2 regions of the Desulfosporosinus sp. BICA1-9 genome follow, and region 1 is predicted to be linked to the other one. Evidence: predicted binding sites of a transcription regulator. Region 1 holds the regulator's gene; the other holds the start of a gene.

The links. Region 1 encodes LexA, which represses DNA repair genes until DNA is damaged. Its sites were predicted from a motif close to CNAACANNTGTTNG; they were not measured.
Region 2: recA (recombinase RecA) is a predicted target of LexA. The motif match lies at 4,314-4,327, and genes of this name have one in related genera.

What each region holds. Positions count from the first base shown of each region.
Region 1 covers NZ_JUEE01000088.1:75,311-85,581, forward strand. The annotation lists gene JL57_RS11805 (methionine gamma-lyase family protein) at 1-155, shown strand, start outside; gene lepB (signal peptidase I) at 290-835, shown strand; gene JL57_RS11815 (D-alanine--D-alanine ligase family protein) at 968-2,071, shown strand; gene lexA (transcriptional repressor LexA) at 2,285-2,899, opposite strand; gene JL57_RS11825 (M23 family metallopeptidase) at 3,043-3,831, shown strand; gene JL57_RS11830 (D-alanyl-D-alanine carboxypeptidase family protein) at 3,949-5,040, shown strand; gene JL57_RS11835 (hypothetical protein) at 5,080-5,262, shown strand; gene JL57_RS34230 (hypothetical protein) at 5,408-5,557, opposite strand; gene JL57_RS11840 (GNAT family N-acetyltransferase) at 5,710-6,246, shown strand; gene JL57_RS11845 (PAS domain-containing sensor histidine kinase) at 6,812-8,947, shown strand; gene JL57_RS11850 (sigma-54 dependent transcriptional regulator) at 8,953-10,271, shown strand, end outside.
Region 2 covers NZ_JUEE01000251.1:1,338-11,235, forward strand. The annotation lists gene JL57_RS31315 (AAA family ATPase) at 1-763, shown strand, start outside; gene JL57_RS31320 (competence/damage-inducible protein A) at 1,242-2,516, shown strand; gene JL57_RS31325 (DEAD/DEAH box helicase) at 2,506-4,125, shown strand; gene recA (recombinase RecA) at 4,357-5,400, shown strand; gene JL57_RS31335 (regulatory protein RecX) at 5,378-5,920, shown strand; gene rny (ribonuclease Y) at 6,211-7,761, shown strand; gene JL57_RS31345 (hypothetical protein) at 7,937-8,464, shown strand; gene JL57_RS31350 (TIGR00282 family metallophosphoesterase) at 8,666-9,448, shown strand; gene JL57_RS36020 (hypothetical protein) at 9,640-9,858, shown strand.

The sequences.
Region 1 (10,271 bases):
CTTTTATCTTAGGTTCAACCAGTGAATTTTCTGCTGACGGTCCTCTCCGCGAACCCTATATTGTTTATCAGCAAGGTGGAATTTCACATCATTATGTGCAGCTAGGCAACATTTTAGCAGCTCTTAATTTATTTGAACAAGGACTTCTCAGTTAACTTTTTCAGACTTAATTCGATGGCTATTCTCCTCAGATAAGTTTAGCTAAACTCGTTGAGGAGAGAATCCACTTTGCTTATATAAGCTTTCTTGAAAAAAATATGTTAATATTTAAGGGGGAAAGAGGTGAATTATGGATACTTCGGAGTCACCAAAAAGTACTGGGCGATTTTTAATAGAACTAATAGAAATTGTCCTGATTGCCTTTGCGCTTTCTTGGTTGTTGCGTACCTTTGTGATTGAAGCACGCAAAATTCCTACTGGTTCAATGCTTCCTACCATTCAACTTGAAGACCGGGTAATTGTAGATAAGTTTTTCTTTAAACGGTTTGATCAGATTAGCCCTGGTGATATTGTTGTTTTCCATCCACCAGCCAGTGCCCATGCGACAGATGACTACATTAAACGAGTCGTAGGCTTACCAGGAGATAAAATCGAAATACGAAATCGTACAACCTATGTCAATGGTCAGCCTCTTTATGAACCCTATCTATTAGAGAAGCCTAACAATAACTTCGGTCCCATAGACGTTCCTGAGAATTCAGTCTTTGTGATGGGAGACAATCGCAATAACAGTGCGGATTCTAGGGAATGGGGCTTTTTACCGATGGAAAATATTACCGGCAGAACTCTTTTTCGCTACTGGCCTATAGGACAAATTGGTGCTCTTGCCCGTTAGGCGGGAGCTTTTTTCTTTTAGAAGCATATACTTCTATGAGAAAGATTATCTTCTCTTATGAGGAAATTTTTTGGGACACAGAGAACATATGAATTTTTGTTCTAAAGAGATTAATTGAGAGGGTGGGGTATAGTGGGTGAACACAAACTAAATGTGGCTCTTTTATTTGGTGGCCGCTCTGGTGAACATGAGGTTTCATTAAATTCAGCCCAGTCTATTTATAATGCCATTGATCGAAATCGTTATAATGTAGAAACCATCGGCATTAATAAACTTGGGCAATGGTTTTGGGGGGAATTACCAGGGAAATTGATCAAGGATGGCTTCCCTTCCCAAGATCAAGCTTGTCAGGTTACGCTGGTTATTGATCCGACAAACCCGCATTTTATTGCTTTAGATGGTCGTGTTCTGCCAAACCAAGGGAAAGTTGATCTGATTTTTCCTGTCCTTCATGGACCCTATGGGGAAGATGGAACTCTTCAAGGATTACTCGAAATGGCTAATATCCCTTATGTAGGATCAGGCGTTTTAGGTTCCTCACTTGGTATGGACAAAGATCGGATGAAAGCCGTTTTCCATGAAAAGGAGCTGCCCCAAGCACGCTACCTGACGTTACTTCGTTCAGACTTACTGAACGAGGTAGAAACAAGTCTTAATCAAATCGAGGCAAAGATAGGCTATCCTTGCTTTGTAAAGCCAGCTAATCTAGGCTCAAGTGTGGGAATATCCAAGGCCCATCATCGCTTAGAATTGCAGAATGCGCTAAAGGTTGCAGCGAACTTCGATCGTAAAATCGTTGTCGAAGAAACAATTATTGGCCAAGAAATTGAAGTCTCTGTTCTGGGGAATGACAGGCCAAAAGCCTCGCTTCCTGGAGAAGTTTTACCTGCGCAGGAATTCTATACTTATGAAGCAAAGTATTCCAATATTGGTTCTAGACTGTTGATCCCGGCAGACCTCGATCAATCTATCGTAGAGCGTTTACAGAAGATGGCCGTTGAAGCTTTCTGTGCTGTCGAAGCCTGTGGTTTGAGTCGTGTTGATTTCTTTGTAACCCCTCAAAACGAGATTTACCTAAACGAAATTAATACCTTACCAGGTTTTACGGAAATCTCAATGTACCCCAAGCTTTGGGAGGTTACCGGAATTCCGTACTCTGATTTGATTGATGAATTAATCACTTTAGGTTTAGAACGATTTCAGGATAAACAAAGCTCCAAAATCTCGCCTGAATAAGGTTGCCGATGGCAACCGATGGCTAACCGCTACTAAAGAGTCCTACTTTTAGGTTTCATGTATTCCCGATCATAAAGGGGAGCAGAGATGGATATCCATCTCTGCTCCCCTTATTTTATTTATCAAATTTAGTGCTTTGATAAAATACTGATAAAAAATGAAAGAGTAATAGTAAGCGTTCTTTCTAGTGCATATTGTTTAGGGGGCGTCTTATTAGAGGGTACGAAAGACACCGACAACTTTCCCTAAAATCGAGACGTCCTGGGAATAGATTGGTTCCATAGCAGAGTTTTCGGGCTGGAGCCGAATGAGCGTTCTTTCTTTAAAAAATCGTTTTACAGTTGCTTCATCACCTATCAATGCCACAACGATTTCGCCGTTTCTAGCTACATTTTGTTGACGGACGATAATGTAGTCTCCATCCAGAATGCCTGCTTCAATCATGCTATCTCCTTGAACCTTAAGCATAAAAACATTATCTTGACGAACCAGATCGTCCGGAAGGGGAAAGGTGCCTTCAATGTTTTCCACAGCTAAAATCGGCTGTCCTGCAGTTACACGACCCACAATGGGCACATGTATCGCTTTCTGCTTGTCAATTGGGTCAATAGAACTATCCAAGATCTCGATGGCCCGAGGCTTTGTAGGATCACGCCGGATATACCCTTTTTCCTCTAAGGTCTGAAGATGTCCATGCACTGTAGAGCTAGATAGTAAACCAACAGCTTCGCCTATTTCCCGAACGGCAGGAGGATATCCTTTTTTACGTATTTCTTCTTTAATAAATTCCAAGATCTTCGTTTGACGCATTGATAAATCCGGGTACATAAGTATCACACCCCCATCTATTCAGGAATATTGTACCATCCATTGCCGTAAAGTGCAAACAAATGTTCGCAATGAATCATGTATAGTCAGTATAAACGAGAATGTGAAAAGAAAATGATCTTTGAAGAAAGTAGGGGAATAAGATGAGAATTTATACCAGACTCCAACACAGATTAGCTCAGCTCATATTTCTTATTTTACTCGGCATGATTGCATGGCATTTACTTCATAAGCCACCTAATATATCAGAAGATATCTATCCGTATTTGAGTTCAGTAACACCTACTCTTGTGAAACAGTGCCATGAAGATAGCCTCAAATCCCCTACTGCTTCATGGGAGGATTTATTAGCAATCCGTTCGACTCTACCAGAAAAAGAAGCTCAGGCGCTTATTGACCAACTTCGCAATCAAGTTCTATTTAAAGACTTAAACTGGGGCACGCTTCCGTCAGCTTCCCTTAAAAAAGTTCGGAGGCATCGGGATATCCTAAAGCAATATACATATTATTATCCCGAGAAATATGTCTTTCCTGTGCAGGGTGCGACCTGGTTCGATGATAGCTTTGGTGCAGATCGAGAAGGAGGATTCCGCAGACATGAAGGGACAGATTTGTTTGGAAAGGAAGGGACTCCCATTGTTAGTATCTGTGGGGGAAAGATTGAGCAGTTAGGGTGGAACAGGCTGGGTGGAGAACGAGTCGGAGTACGAGGGGATGATGGAAATTATTATTATTACGCCCATCTGCAATATAGTTCGCCGCACCTTAGTAAAGGAAAACGAATCGAAAAAGGGGAGGCCATAGGAGGGATGGGGCACACTGGAGACGCCTTGACTACACCCGATCATCTTCATTTTGGAATTGAACTACCCAATGGAAAATGGGTCAATCCCTATCCTTTTTTGGCAGTTTGGCAACTATGGATGAAATAAAGGAACTTGCTCAATATTTTAAAATTAGTTATAATAACCTTGTTTGTGCAATCAGAAACTATAAGTTCGGGTAAGCATAAGTAATTACTAAGGAGATGCCCTAGGAGGGGTTAATCATTGAGCTATAAAAAGCGAAGACATTTCAGATCAAAGGGAATTATACTTGTGATGTTCATTGGAATATTATCGTTGGTAGGATTCCGCTATTTTGATCTAGGCCCTGCCAAGGTCAAAGGCCTTATTACATTAGCTGAAACTAAACTAAAAATCTTCAAGTCCATGACCTCACTTACTCCTACACCAACAGCTGCTGCTATAGCAATTGCTACACCTACAAGTAAAGATAATACTACTAATACTAATACTAATACTAATACTTCATTTTCAAGTTCAAGTTCAGCTTCGGAGCACATAGCGCCAAAGGTAAGCTACGTACTCCTTGATCCCCAAACGAACCAGATACTTAAATCACAAAATCCTGACTTACAACGCGCCCCTGCCAGCACCTTGAAACTCCTCACTGGTTTAATCGCTGAAGAGAGCTTGAAAGAGACGGATATCGTGAAGGTCGGCCCTGAAGTAACGGTAGAAGGCTCCAGACTTGGACTCAGTCCAGGAGACGAAATATCCGTCGACGACCTGTTAACTGCGCTTTATGTCAACAGTTCTAATGACGCAGCTGCTGCTTTGGCAGTCAAAATCAGCGGTTCAATCCCTGAATTTGCTCAGAAAATGAATAACTATGCCACTGCTCTAGGGTGTCAAAATTCTCGCTTTACGAACCCACATGGAATGCCCGACCCTGACCAATATACCACTGCTAGCGACTTTGCTGTGATTGCCAATCACTTTATCAAGAATGAAAAACTCATGAAATATGTTCAGAAAAACCACGCACGTGTCCAGTGGAAAGACGCTCAGGGTAAGATTCGTAACGCGGAGTTGCAGAACACGAACCTCCTCCTAGGGGTTTATCCTGGAGACCGAGGTCTAAAAACTGGTACCACGACAGAAGCTGGTCAATGCCTTGTAACCTATGTCACAAGAGCAGACGGAGATTTATTACTGGTCTTATTTGGGAGTGAGCAACGCTATAAAGATACCATTAACTTATTGGATGAAGCGTGGGCAGAGCAACGGTCAAAGGCTGCACTTCGAGACCTATCTAAAGACCCAAGATCGTTGATTGTGAGTCCGGGACTATTTTAATTTAGTTCATAATAATTAGTACTTTGGAGGTTTGAGAACTTGAATAAGCTTGGTGAGCCTTGCGTTTTGGAAGATCGTGTTTGCACAGCATGTGGAGAATGTGATCTTTGTGATCTAGATCCGACAAAACAATGTGATAATTGTTGCCAGTGTATTAAAACACCCGAGGGTGACTTCGCTGAAATTGAGATCGACGATATATTAGTGAATATTGAAGAGTAACCCGACCAAAAGGGGGATGTATTATTTAGTGCAAGTGGAATGAGTGATGGTGGGCTAAATCCATTGATTTAATTTCAATGCGCTTAAGTAAGAAGGGGGAACTTATATTCCCTAATTCCCCCTATTAGTTATTTGAGAACTAATCTTAGCTTCGTTGTTTTTGCTTCTTATTATTTCCCCCTAATCTTTCAATTTTAGGTTCATTAGCCTGATTTTTTAATTGTTCAAAATGTTCGTCCATCTCTGGATATTTATTAGCTAAAACTTCTCTTCTTGTCTGATCTTGATTACTCAAAAAGAACGCCTCCTCATTATTAAACTTATTACTCTGATAGTATTTCCTGAATTGTAGGTTACAATCCAATAATGTTTGATGATATTCCATAATTGGGATAAAGTATATTTGAAATTGATATAAGCAGTTATACGAGGGAGGAGAGAAATCCTATGAAAACCATTCCTTTGAAAAACGGACAAACGGTGCTAATAAAAGAAGCCGGCAAAGGAGACGCTCCCGAGCTCGTTATCTACTTACAGATGATCGGTGCTCAATCGGATTTCCTAACCTTTGGACCTGGTGAACTTGAGGTATCGGTAAGCGAAGAGGAAGTTTTCCTCGAAGAAAGTCGCATCACCAAAAACAGAATTATGCTCCTCGCCTTAGTTGGAGATAAGGTAATTGGCTGTTTAAACTTTACTGGTGGAATCCGGGCCCGGATACAACATACGGGCGAATTCGGAGTTTCAGTACTTAAGAATTACTGGGACCAAGGAATTGGAACCGTTTTGGTTCAAGAATTGATTCAGTGGGCAAAGGACTCAAACAAAGTTCGCAAACTTAATCTTCGAGTTCGAAGTGACAATGATAGAGCGATTCGTGTCTACGAGAAAATTGGCTTCATTCAAGAGGGGTTGATTACAAGGGAGTTCTTTATTTCAGGGCAGTTTTTTGATTGTATCTATATGGGTCTTACCATTGATTAGAAGGAGGGTTGTATCAGTCAATTTACTTTCCCGCACTCGCAATTAACAAAATTGTAAAAAAATTAAAACTAGTCGGAAGAGTTAGACTTTGAGAAAGTGAGAACAATCACTATCTTTTTAAATTTCAGTCTGTTATAATAAAAGCAAGTAATTCACATCGATAATTTTAAGTTGTGAAGGGAGAAAAAACGATGGCTGTAACAATATTTACTTGGTTTTTAATAGTACTGATGGTTCTATTAGCAATTGCAAGTGTTAAATTCATAATTAGTTCTTGTTATCAAGTTTATAAGAAATTCCACAGAATCTCCGAAGAAAAACGAGGATCTTTGAACAAATCAATTCAAGTATAGTTAGATCGATAAAAAATGTCTATCTACAAAAGACAGAAAGCACCTCTTTTCGATTAGAAAAGGGGTGCTATTTTCACATTCTGTGACCAAAATAAATGATTATATAAAAAAATGTCGTCTTTTTGACAAAAATCAGTAAGCTCGTGCTACACTAAGTGTAAAGACATAGTTATTAGATCTGAGGAAGAAAAAACACGGATGGGGGCCGACTGTTGAAAAAAAGTTTAATTCCATGGTGGATGCGCCTTAAAATTCATTTTCTTATATTTGGAGTCACCATGTCCATTCTTCCTCTGTTCCTTCTTGGTAATTTAGGTTTTACATCTGTACGACAAAATCTACAAAAGGGTATTTACGAACAAGACTTTGCGCAGGTAACAGTAATCGCCAATGAAATACGAAACTTCGTCAGAAATGTTGAGATCAGTTTAACCCCTACGAAGGTAACGAGTGCCTACGCTCTCATAGGGAAAGACGAAACATCACGTCAGATAATTTTAGAAATACTTTTGCACCAAGAGTCTTTTATCGAAGAAATTAAGATAACTGATGAAAATTTTATCATCATCGATCAGATCACTCGTCAAGAGGGAATTCACCCTTCTACGTCAGCAACCAAAATTGAAAATCCGATATCCACGGAAAAATTATCAGCTATTAGTGAAGTGTTCTTCTCGAGTGATGGTCGCCCGGAGATCTATTTGACTGTAGCGGTTCAAGACCCCTTGACTAAAGCTCGAATCGGATATTTGCAAGCTAAAGTTGACTTGAATGGGATCATCAGCCGATATGTTAATATGCAGTTGGGTGAGGGAGCGTACGTATTTATAGTTGACCAAGCCGGAAATTTAATTGGGCATACTGACTCCAATCTTGTTTTGCATCATGAGGAAATTCGTGAAGATCCTGCTGTTCAAAGTTTTCTAGAGGGAGAAGATTCCTCCCAGGGAAATGAGTATAAAAATCTGGATGGTGTTTCCGTCATAGGGGCGTTTGCTTCTATGGGCACTCCGAATTGGGCAGTATTTATTGAACAGCCAGCCCGAGAAGCGAATAAACCAATTTTAGTTTTTGCCTATCGGCTCATGGTCATTGCCATCTTAATCATGGTCCTTGCTATGATTTTAAGTATTGCCTTTGGTTTAAAAGTAGTTCATCCCATTGAAAATCTTGAAGGTCAAGTTAGACGGATCATTTCAACGGGAGATTTAGAATCCCATATTCCAATTGAGAGTTGGGATGAAATCGGGAGGTTAGTTAGATCCTTCAATCAGTTGTTAAATTCACTAGATCAAAAAAATGAAAACCTAAAAAATGAGAAGGAGCTCTTGACCACCGTCGTTGACGGGGTTGGGGCTGGAATGGTTCTACTAAATCCTGATAAGAAGATTATTTGGTGGAATACGAAGTTCTCAGAATGGTTTGGGCATCAATTAGAGAATCTCCCGTGTGATCAAGTTGTTAATGGAGAAGAAATGGAGGGCGGTTACCACGAAAAAGGGCGTAATATATGTTCTGTTTTCGTGAACGAGGAACGCCGACATTTCCGTCAGATGCAGTATGAGCTATCACCTGATAATCCAGAAGGTGCGGCTTACCTGTTATTACTCGACGATGTTACCCAAGAGGTGGAAATGGAAGCCCGCATGATTGAGACGGATAAAATGGCTGCCATTGGACTTTTGGCCTCAGGAGTTGCTCATGAAATAAATAATCCATTGGCTATAATTGCGGCTCATAGTGAGGATTTACTAGACCGCTTGAATGAGGAAGAACTAGGGCCAACGCAAGGGGAAATCAAGACCGGCTTTAAGACGGTCTTGGGACAAATCGACAGATGTAAACAGATTACGGGTCGTTTACTTGGTTTTGCCCGACAGCGCATCAATGGGAGTGACCTTATCGAAATTGGTGTAGTCAGCGTGCAGACACTAGGACTTTTAGAACACAAGATTAAACACAAGAAGATTAAAGTTGAGGTCGAACTGGAAAATAGTCTATTTATCCTGGGTAATGAAAACGAGTGGCAGCAAGTGGTTCTCAATCTGATCAACAATGCTTTGGATGCCTCCTCTGAAGGAAAAATGATCGAAGTTAAAGGATGTCACGAAGGGGATAAAATTCATTTTACGATCAAGGATTATGGGGAAGGAATTCCTCAAATCAATCTAAAGAAGGCCTTCGACCCGTTTTTTACAACGAAGTCTGTAGGGCAAGGAACCGGTTTGGGGTTGTATGTAAGTTACGGAATTGTTCAGAAGATGCAAGGCGAGATGGCTTTAGAAAGTTCGGAAGGTCAAGGAACTTGTGTGAGGATAACCTTGCCTCTCCATAAGGGAGGAGATTAAAGTAGATGAAGCACAGTCACAGGATTCTAATCTTAGACGATGAGGAAGCCTTGCGTGTGATTATTGCACAGCGTTTAAAGCGTAAGGGCTATGAAATAATGGAAGCCGGCACAGCCAAAGAAGGTTTATCCCTTCTCAAAGATACTTTAATCGATGCTGTCCTGTTGGATATTAAGCTGCCGGACGGTGACGGGCTTATTCTTTTACCAAAGATTAAACAATTACAACCCGATCTCCAAGTCGTCATGTTAACTGGTAATGGTACCATCGAGTCAGCCATTGAAGCTATGAAACTTGGAGCGTATGATTACCTGACCAAACCGTGTAACTTGTCAGAACTCGAAATTACGTTACAAAAAGCCCTTGAAAAAAAGAAGTTATTGTTGGAAAATACAGGGCTCAGGCAGGTAGTGAATCGCCAAACTCGAGAACTAGTAATTATCGCCGAAAGTGCACCCATGGTTGCGCTCCTTGAGATGACCCATAAGGTTGCTCAAACAGATGCCTCAGTCCTCATACAAGGAGAGAGCGGCGTGGGTAAGGAGTTGATTGCTCAAGCAATCCATCACTGGAGCTCACGGGTAAACCGCCCCTGGATTCCTGTCAACGCAGGCGCTATACCAGAGACTTTAATAGAGAGTGAGCTTTTTGGACACGAAAAAGGAGCCTTTACCGGAGCCGGGTCTCAGAAAATCGGATTAGTAGAAATGGCCGATAACGGCACGCTCTTTCTCGATGAAATTGGTGAAATGCCCTTGTCTATTCAAGTAAAGCTTCTCCGGTTTTTAGAAAGCGGAGAATTCCGCCGGGTTGGAGATACCCGACTCCGACAGGTAGATGTTCGGATTGTAGCAGCAACAAATCGAGATCTTCAGCAGGAGATTAATTGCGGAAGATTTCGAGAAGATTTGTTTTACCGCTTAAACGGGTTAACCTTAATCGTCCCTCCACTACGAGAACGGCGGGAAGATATTCTTCCGCTTATAAGACAATTTCTTGAAACCCAGACCAACAAAAATTTTCTTCAAGACGAATATAGTTTATTACCAGAAACAATTGAGCAATTGCTAAATTATGATTTTCCGGGTAATGTTCGTGAGCTCTTCCATCTCATTGAACGCGGAATAATCTTGTCTATCGGTGGAAGGATCGCACCTAAAGATATTTGGGGAAACTCAGATCAAATCCTGAAGCCATCTCACTCCTCCGGTTCAGAAGATGGATTCTTCGATATATTCCGTGGCAATCCATATCCCTCAATAGAAGATGTTGAAAAGCACTACATTTTAGCTACTCTTAAAAGAGTTAAGGGCAATAAGACACA
Region 2 (9,898 bases), on a different contig from region 1:
AGATCTTCCTGATAAAGAGGGACGCGTGGCAATCTTGAAAATTCATACGAAAAATAAACCTTTGGCTCAAGAGGTTATATTAGAAGATATCGCCCATGAAACCTTTGGATTTTCAGGAGCTCATTTGGAAAGTCTTACCAACGAAGCTGCCATTCTTGCTCTGCGGGACGAAGTGAGTGAAATTACTGCCCATCATTTACATGAAGCGGTTGAAAAGGTGATGTTGGGAGAAAAACTTGATCGTAAACCTACGGCAGAGGAATTACGACGGGTGGCTATTCATGAGAGTGGGCATGCGTTGCTAGCAGAAATGGTCCGGCCAAACTCAGTCTCTCAAGTTTCCATCCGTTCACGAGGAAATGCCCTAGGATATGTTCGTCATTATCCGAAGGATGATTTATATCTGTATACTCAAGCGATGTTGGAAGAACAGATCATGGTGGCCTTAGCAGGGGCCTTAGCAGAAGAGGAAATCCTAGGTACTAGGAGTACTGGGGCTGCAGGTGATTATGAGCAAGCACTTAACCTTGTGGAAAGAATGTTAATTTCTGGAATGTCTTCGCTTGGCGTTACGGACGTATCTCGTTTGAATGCTGAACAACGTCAGTCTGTGACGAAAGACATATTAGCAGAACTCGAAGAGCGAACGAAGACAATTCTTTTGAAGAACAAACCTTTGTTAATTAAAATCACAGAGATTTTAGGAGAAGAGGAAACATTAAGTGGAGATAATTTGCGGATGTATTTGCTTAATGTTGCTTAAACCCTAATGGCAATAACTCGATAGCGTGGAGCCTTTCACTCAATTTGAAGTGAAAGGCTTCGTTTTTTTATACTATCAGAAAGTATAAACTTGCGTTATATACTTTCCAAGCATAAGTGTAACTAAGGCGACGACACAGGACGTGTCTAGTGTCGAATGCGCCATGGATGGCATAGCATTCGACCGGTCGCCTCGCCATGGCTGACAGAATGACTAATACATGCGAAGACAGTGTCTGCAAGAAGGCTAATACGTGCGAAGACAGTGTCTTCGTGGGTGCCAGCCAAGTTTTCTTTACATTGATGCTAGAAATTATCATGATTTAGAGTTTAGATAAATATTTTATAAGGGAAAGAAGGATATTTCTAGTTTAATTTAGAAATAATTTAATGTGGAGTATCTTGAAGATCCACATATACGAATTGCAACACGAAGTTTCGTGTTTATTTGCGTTGACAATAGGAGAGTGATAAACTATATGAAGGCTGAAATTATCTCAACGGGGACTGAGATATTACTTGGAGAAACTCTCAATACGAGTGCTCATTACTTAACAGGAAAACTATCGACTTTGGGCATTGAGGTAGACTATCATACGACAGTTGGTGATAATCCCGAACGGTTAGAACAAGTTTTACGTCAGGCGCTTGGGCGTTCTGATCTCCTGATTACGACAGGAGGGTTAGGTCCGACTGCCGATGACTTGACCAAGGAATTAGTTGCCAAAGTCTTAGAGTTGAAGTTGGAGTTAGACTCCTCCAGTCTAGAACAAATTAAGCAGTTTTTTGGTCGTCGGAAAGCCCCTATGCCTGAAAGTAATGAAAAACAAGCCTTTTTTCCCGTAAACTCGAAAATTTTGCCCAATCCCATTGGGACAGCCCCAGGGGCCATCATCGAAAAAAGCGGTAAGATCGTTATTATATTGCCAGGTCCTCCCTTTGAACTGCACCCAATGTTCGATCATTATGTTTGGCCGGAATTAGAGAAGATCCTTGAACCTCATGTCGAACGAATGAACGAGCGTGTCCTAAAAGTATTCGGAATCGGAGAATCGGCAATTGAGGAAGTACTCAACGAACTGATGAGACTTCCTAACGTTACGGTGGCATTGCTGGCCAAACGAGCTGAGATGCACATTCGTTTGGTGGCGAGGAGCACGGAAAAAACGACTGGAGAAGCAGTTAAAGCGTTAGATCGAGTAGAGGAAGAAATCCGTCAGCGTTTAGGTAACAAAGTATTTGGCCGAGATCAGGAAACAATGGTCGGGATAGTCGGACAATTATTAACGGATAGACACCTGACCATTTCAACGGCTGAGTCATGTACTGGTGGATTACTTGGTGCTGCGCTCACTCAGGAACCGGGAAGTTCTCGGTTTTATTTGGGTGGGGTCGTGAGTTATTCTAATTCTCTTAAACAAGGGTTGCTTGGGGTAGGCGAGGAAACCCTTAAGGCGTTTGGTGCTGTGAGTGAAGAGGTTGCTAAGGAAATGGCAGAAGGAATTCGTGCTAAGACCGGATCAGATCTCGCCATCTCAACAACGGGGATCGCGGGGCCGGATGGAGGCAGTGATCAAAAACCGGTAGGTCTTGTATTTATAAGTATAGCGACACCTGCGGGTGTTCAAGTAGAAAAAATTCAGTTATACGGAGAACGGCAGTCTGTTCGTCAGTTAACCGTTCATGCAGCCCTTAATGGAGTGAGACAGTGGATGTTGAATAGCGAAAGGGGTTTACAAATAGGTGATGGTTGAACGATTACAAAGTTTTGGAGATATTCAGTTAAGCAAACAGGTTTTACAAGCTTTGTCAGAGATGGGGTTTGAAGAGCCTTCTCCGATTCAAAAAGAAGCAATCCCAGTTGCCCTAGAGGGGATAGACCTTATCGGGCAGGCTCAGACAGGAACTGGTAAGACAGCTGCTTTTGGAATCCCTATTACAGAAATGGTAAATGCTAAATTCCAAGCGGTGCAAGCACTTATTGTCACACCAACTCGGGAATTGGCGATTCAGGTTGCCGAGGAAATTGCTAAGCTTGGCAAGTATCGGCATGTCAAACCGTTGCCGATCTATGGTGGACAGCCCATTGACCGTCAGATTCGCGCCTTAAGGATGGGATATCAGGTGGTTGTTGGAACTCCTGGCCGGTTGTTAGACCATTTAAACCGTGGGACACTTCGTCTACAACATGTGAAAATGGTGGTTCTCGATGAAGCGGACGAGATGTTGGATATGGGCTTTATCGATGACATTGAATGCCTCTTAAAGGAGGTTCCTTCTGAAAATAGGCAAGTGTTACTTTTTTCAGCAACGATGCCCCCTGGAATTCGCAAATTAGCCCAAACTTATATGAAGTCCCCGCGTTCCGTTACCGTCAGTCGGGATGAATTAACCGTTCCCCTGATTGATCAGGTTTTCTATGAGACCAGGGAAAGCATTAAAGTGGATGCCCTAGGTAGAATCATTGACATGGAAGATATCGGTCAGGGAATCGTCTTTTGCCGCACAAAACGCGGGGTGGATGAGCTCGTAGTGGCACTTGAAGCCCGAGGCTATTTTGCGGATGCTTTGCATGGGGATTTGAGCCAGCAACAACGGGATCGAGTCATGAAGCGATTTAGAGACGGAAAGTCTGAATTATTGGTGGCTACGGATGTAGCGGCTAGGGGCTTGGATATTAATAACGTGACTCATGTCATTAACTTTGATATTCCTCAAGATCCAGTATCCTATGTTCATAGAATCGGACGGACTGGAAGGGTCGGACGTAAAGGTCAAGCAATAACCTTAATATCCCCGAAGGAGTATCGTCAACTTCGCCTCATTGAGAATCTTATTAAGACGAGAATCCGTCGGCAAGAGCTTCCTTCGATGGCCGATATAAGTGAGCGACAAGCTGAAAATCTCAAGAATCAACTCTTGAAACTAATCCAGAGTAATCGACTCGGCAATTATCGAGCGATAGTCGGGGAATTGTTCCAGGAATACGATTCCATCGATGTGGCAGCAGCCGCCTTAAAGTTTGCAGTCGAGGGCGCGAATGTTGAAGAACGCTCTGAAGTTAAAGAGCAAGATGAGCGGCTTTTTGGAAACACAGGGGCTTCGGCAGGAATGGTACGCTTTTTTATTAATATCGGTCGAATCCAGCAAATTCGCCCCCAGGATATCATCCGCTGGATTGCAGACCAAAGCGGGATTTCTGGAAACACGATTGGGATCATTAATATTTATGATAAATTTACATTTGTCGAGATTCCCGAAAAGTATGCCACCAGGGTCCAGAGCTGTATGCATCAGACTTTGATAAAAGGGCGTAAGGTAAGTGTTGAGCCGGCCAAAGCTCGTGAAAGTGCCGAGTTCTAATGAGTAAATTGATTTAGGTCAAAGAGTCTTTCACTTCTAGAGGATGAACTGAAGTGAAAGACTCTTTTTTCTACTGATCAACGAACACTATCACCTCATGATCTATTAAATTGTAAGATAATTTGTTTTACTGTCGGTTGTAGATAAACAAATTGACAAGCATTATGAGGTACCTCTATAATAGAAACCGAACAGATGTTTTGGGTAGGACCATGATGAGGAGGTTATAGAATGGCGGAAACAAATAAGCTGAAAGCATTAGACATTGCCCTAGCTCAGATTGAAAAGCAGTTTGGTAAGGGTTCCATCATGAAACTTGGGGAATCTTCGGCAGGACTGTCGATTGACGTCATTCCAACAGGTTGTTTAGCGATAGACCTTGCCTTAGGCGTGGGAGGGGTCCCACGTGGGCGGGTCATCGAGATTTTCGGTCCTGAGTCGTCAGGTAAAACCACGGTGGCACTACATATCGTCGCTGAAGCACAGAAATTGGGCGGAGTGGCTGCTTTTATCGATGCAGAGCATGCACTAGATCCAGTTTATGCTAAAGCCTTAGGAGTAAACATCGATGATTTGCTCGTGTCGCAACCGGATACTGGAGAACAAGGACTTGAAATCTGCGAGGCTCTTGTACGCAGTGCCGCAGTGGATGTTGTGGTGGTTGACTCAGTGGCTGCCTTAGTTCCTCGCGCTGAGATTGAGGGTGAGATGGGTGACAATCATGTCGGCTTGCACGCCCGCCTCATGTCTCAGGCCTTACGAAAGTTGACTGGCTCGATTAGCAAAAGCAATACTTGTGTCATTTTTATTAATCAAATACGAGAAAAAATTGGCGTAATGTTTGGCAGTCCTGAAACTACCACAGGTGGACGAGCCCTTAAATTTTACGCTACAATTCGAATGGATATTCGCAGGCAAGAAGCCTTGAAACAAGGTCAGGATATTGTCGGTAACAAAACACGAGTCAAAATCGTGAAGAATAAAGTCTCCCCACCCTTTAAGATGGCAGATTTTGATATCATGTATGGAGAAGGGATTTCCCGCGAAGGAAGCATTGTGGATATCGGGACGGAGATGGAAATCATCAATAAGTCTGGCGCTTGGTACTCCTATAACGGCGAGCGGCTGGGTCAAGGCCGAGAGAATGTCAAGGAATACCTTAAGCAGCACCCAGATAAGGCAAACGAACTTGAACGACAGATCCGGGCCAATATGAGTGCTGTTGTAGAGACGAGCACTGAGCCTGAGGAAGATGATTCTCTTGACGAAATCTAAACCCATTAAGAGTGCGATGGTCGTTGCGGTGGATTGTTTATCCCGTCGGTCGATGACTCATTATGAATTGGAGACGCGTCTTCTGGAAAAGGGTTTCGAAAGCTCTGAGGTCACGGGAGTGCTGGATAAACTTCTTAAACTAGGCTACCTAAACGACCAGGAATTTGCTTTAATGTATTCGGAAAGTCGGCTTAAACGTTATTCGAAGAGAAGAGTTCAACAAGACATGAAAATACGGGGGCTTGACCCCTGCTTGATTGAGCAAGCGTTAGAGTCAACCTATTCTGATGATGACGAATATCAGCAATGTTTAACCCTTGCCAAGCGATGGTGGGGAGAAGAGGGGAAGCGTTGGGAACAAAGGCACGAGGCAGAACAAGCCAAGCGGTATGTTCCACGAGAATTATGGATACAGCATAAAATCGCCCGTAAGCTCATCCAACGCGGCTATCCCACGGATTTAGTATGGAAAGCACTAAATAATCTTGAGGACAGTCATAATCTAGACGACGAGCGGTAGGCCCTGGTGTATAGAATGTATCTGTTTAGGACAAGCTTGACATTGATTGCAAATGATATTAAAATCTTAGCAGAGACCTGTCTCTGTTAAGATTTAACCTTTAAAGGTTTTCTTATAGATTTCGTTGTAGTTAGCTAAAATATAGGTTTTTTTGACTAGCGAGCGATAGTTTGTAGGAAACAGGAGAAGACACCTGTTTTAAGGTTATGCTTAAAAGTGACTGGTTTTGGAAACCAGCTTTTTTAATGCAAAAAATAGAAAATTTGTCAAACAAGGAGGTGTGTAGACGTATGATTATTGAACTAATTATTACCGGGTTAGTATCTGTTTTAGTTGGATTAGGTCTGGGTGTTTTAGCAGGTTGGCTTTTCCGCAAAAGTACTGCAGAAAAGGGTATTGGATCTGCAGAAGAAGAGGCTAAGCGTATTGTTGAAAGTGCCCATTCAGCTGCTGAAAGCAAGAAGAGAGAGTCTGTCGTTGCTGCTAAAGAAGAAGTCATGCATATTCGCAATGAAGTTGAAAAGGAAACTCGGGAGAGGCGCAATGAACTCCAACGCCTTGAGCGGCGCTTGCTCCAAAAAGAGGAAAGTCTAGACCGTAAAATTGAGTCACTGGAACGAAAAGAAGAAAATCTGCACCGCAAAGACGGCGAAGTAGAACAACTTAAAGAAGAACTCAACCAGATTGTTGGTAAGGAACAAGCGGAGCTTGAGCGCTTATCTGGAATGACCTCAGAAGAAGCTAAACAATTGCTTTTGAAACGTGTTGAGGAAGACGTTCGCTATGAATCGGCAATCATGATTAAAGAGATTGAGACACGTGCCAAGGAAGAAGCTGAGAAACGGGCAAAGAATATTATTGCCTTAGCGATACAGCGGTGCGCAGCGGATCATGTGGCTGAAACGACGGTATCCGTTGTAGCGTTGCCCAGTGACGAAATGAAAGGGCGAATTATCGGTCGTGAGGGACGAAATATCCGAACTTTAGAAACCCTTACGGGGATTGATCTTATCATTGATGATACACCAGAGGCTGTAATTTTATCAGGGTTTGACCCAATTCGCCGAGAAGTTGCGCGAATTGCTTTGGAAAAACTCATTGCCGATGGGCGCATTCACCCAGCACGAATTGAAGAAATGGTTGAAAAGGCTCAGAAAGAAGTTGACCAAAAGATCAGGGAAGAAGGGGAACAAGCAACCTTTGAAACAGGTGTGCATGGCTTACATCCTGAATTAATTCGTTTGCTTGGGCGACTAAAATTCCGCACAAGTTATGGACAGAATGTTTTGAAGCACTCCACTGAAGTGTCCCATCTGGCTGGATTGATGGCGGCGGAGTTAGGTGTAGATATTCAACTTGCAAAGCGGGCAGGTCTTCTGCATGATATTGGCAAGGCTGTAGATCATGACCTAGAAGGGACCCATGTGCAAATTGGGGTGGATCTGGTTAGAAAATATAAGGAATCCGGTGATGTTCTTCACGCTATTGAAGCCCATCATAACGATGTAGAACCCAAGACCATTGTTGCAGTACTTGTTGCTGCTGCTGATGCGGTCTCAGCCGCTCGCCCTGGAGCACGTAGGGAGACTCTGGAAACTTATATTAAACGTCTACAAAAACTTGAAGAAATCGCCGAGAGTTTTGAAGGGGTAGAAAAGTGCTTTGCTATTCAAGCTGGACGAGAAGTTCGTATTATTGTCAAACCTGATAAGATTGACGATGTGCTCGCTCCGCGAGTAGCTCGTGAGATTAGTAAACGAATTGAAGAAGAACTTGAATATCCGGGACAAATTAAGGTGGTTGTAATTCGAGAGACCAGAGCCGTTGACTTCGCAAAATAGTATAATAGTGAGATACCTAACCAGGCGATCCAGTGGGTCGCCTGGTTTTTTAATAAGGTGAATGCCCTATACCATATTTGACCAGTATGTTTGATAGAGGTTTGGAGCAGGAGTTTGCAAGCTTATGCCGAATAAATACATGTTAGGACAGCGTAAAAGAGAGGGCTGAAATTAGATGTTTAGTAGTTTATATAAAGACGGAGGGCGCACCCATGACGGAGGACGTGCCCAAGATGGAGTGGGATTGCTAACCTCGATACTTTTGAGATACCCTGAAGTAGGGTCTGTACATTATTGGTGTGAGCAACATGCTCTAAAAATCACGTTTATGATTACTCAATCACAAGAGGCCTCTACTCTTCAGGACATGTTAAAACCTGCTGTAGAATTCTTCCATCAACTTGAAGGTCGGAGCATGAGGGTTTTTGATATCATCTCCCGAAGCGAAGAAAATGTCTGTGTTATTACTGTAACTCGAGATGTCGAAAGTATGACTCAACGAGAAGTTGGGCTGATTGTCGAGCTGCTAAAGCGGAAGTACCAGAAACAGCTGGTGTATGATGAAATGTATCTGCCCGAAGAGGAACAGATTTACCAGGAGGAAATGATCAGTAAAATGCTTTACTCAATCCAAAGCGATACTATGAGTAAAAACGTGGTTGCATTGCGAGAAGAAGGGCGTGTTTTGGTCTTCAAGTCCTAGCGTAATCGATGCTCGATTTCGGAATTCGAACCTCTATTCTCAAGATTCGAGCCTTGAACCAGTCATTGAAAATTGTATGAAATAGTAAGCATAATGGCATTCTATGGATAATGTTTAGGTAAGATGTGCGACATTCGATGTGCTAACTTCGAACATCGAGCTTCGAACATCGAACCTCGATTTAAAAGGGGGGTACGTTTGTTGCACATACTTTTTATTGGGGATATTGTAGGCAAGCCTGGAAGGGAAGCGGTTAAACGTTTTTTAAAACCAATTCAGGTGGAATATAAAATTGATGTGACTATGGCTAATGGCGAAAATGCCGCAGCCGGAAAAGGGTTAACCAAAGATATTGCCGAGGAGCTATATGGCTATGGAATCGAATTTTTGACGATGGGCAATCATGTTTGGGATAATCGAGATATCATGAACTTCATTGATCGTGAACATAGAATTATTCGCCCAGCGAATTATCCAGTTGGGGCACCGGGACAAGGGCATGGATTCCTGAGAGCCTTTGGTAAGAAAATTGGTGTCCTTAATCTTTCAGGGCGCATCTTTTTACCATCGCTTGACGATCCCTTTAGTGGGGCGATACGTTGGGTTAATCAGATGAGGCAAGAGACGCCCATTATCATCCTTGATTTTCATGCTGAGGCTACTTCGGAGAAAATGGCCTTAGGTTGGTTTTTGGATGGCAAGGTCAGTGCTGTTGTGGGAACCCATACCCATATTCAAACTGCGGATGCTCGTCTGCTTCATCAAGGAACCGCCTATATTACGGATGTTGGGATGACCGGGCCAAGGGATTCTGTCTTGGGCGTAAAAAAGGAGATTATTATTAATCGCTTCTTAACCCAACTACCCGCAAAGTTCGAGTTAGCCAGTGGTCCTATTCAGATCAATGCCGTGGTCATAGATATTGATGAGGAAACTGGAAAAGCGCGCCACATTGAAGCAATCCAACGGATTGCAGAGGCTTAAAGCGAGGCAAGAAGCTCGATTGGCGATCTCGAACCATGGCTCGCAATATATGATTTCTAGTTATCCAAACCTAAATAAAATCCAAACCTTTTTCAAATACGCCTAATATTTAAGGGCTTTGATGAAAAAAGGTTTGGATTTTATTCCTTTGCCGTATGCTCCTCTTATCAAATGAACAGGAGGGCATACAAATGAATGTACAAAACCTCGGGGATAATTATCCTAAGCTCATTTCCCACATGAAAACCAGCGGTTACTCAAAACTATACGTTGACAGATTCAAAAGAGAGATTGAAAAATCCTGTCAGCTGTGGATTCAAAGGAATGGTCATGCTATAGAGATGTCTATCTGGAATACACCAAAACATCACAATCCCCTGATTATCTCCGTGAAAAGCGGACTATCATAGGAGCCATTGAAAAGTTTGATGTCCATAGCAGATTCCCAGA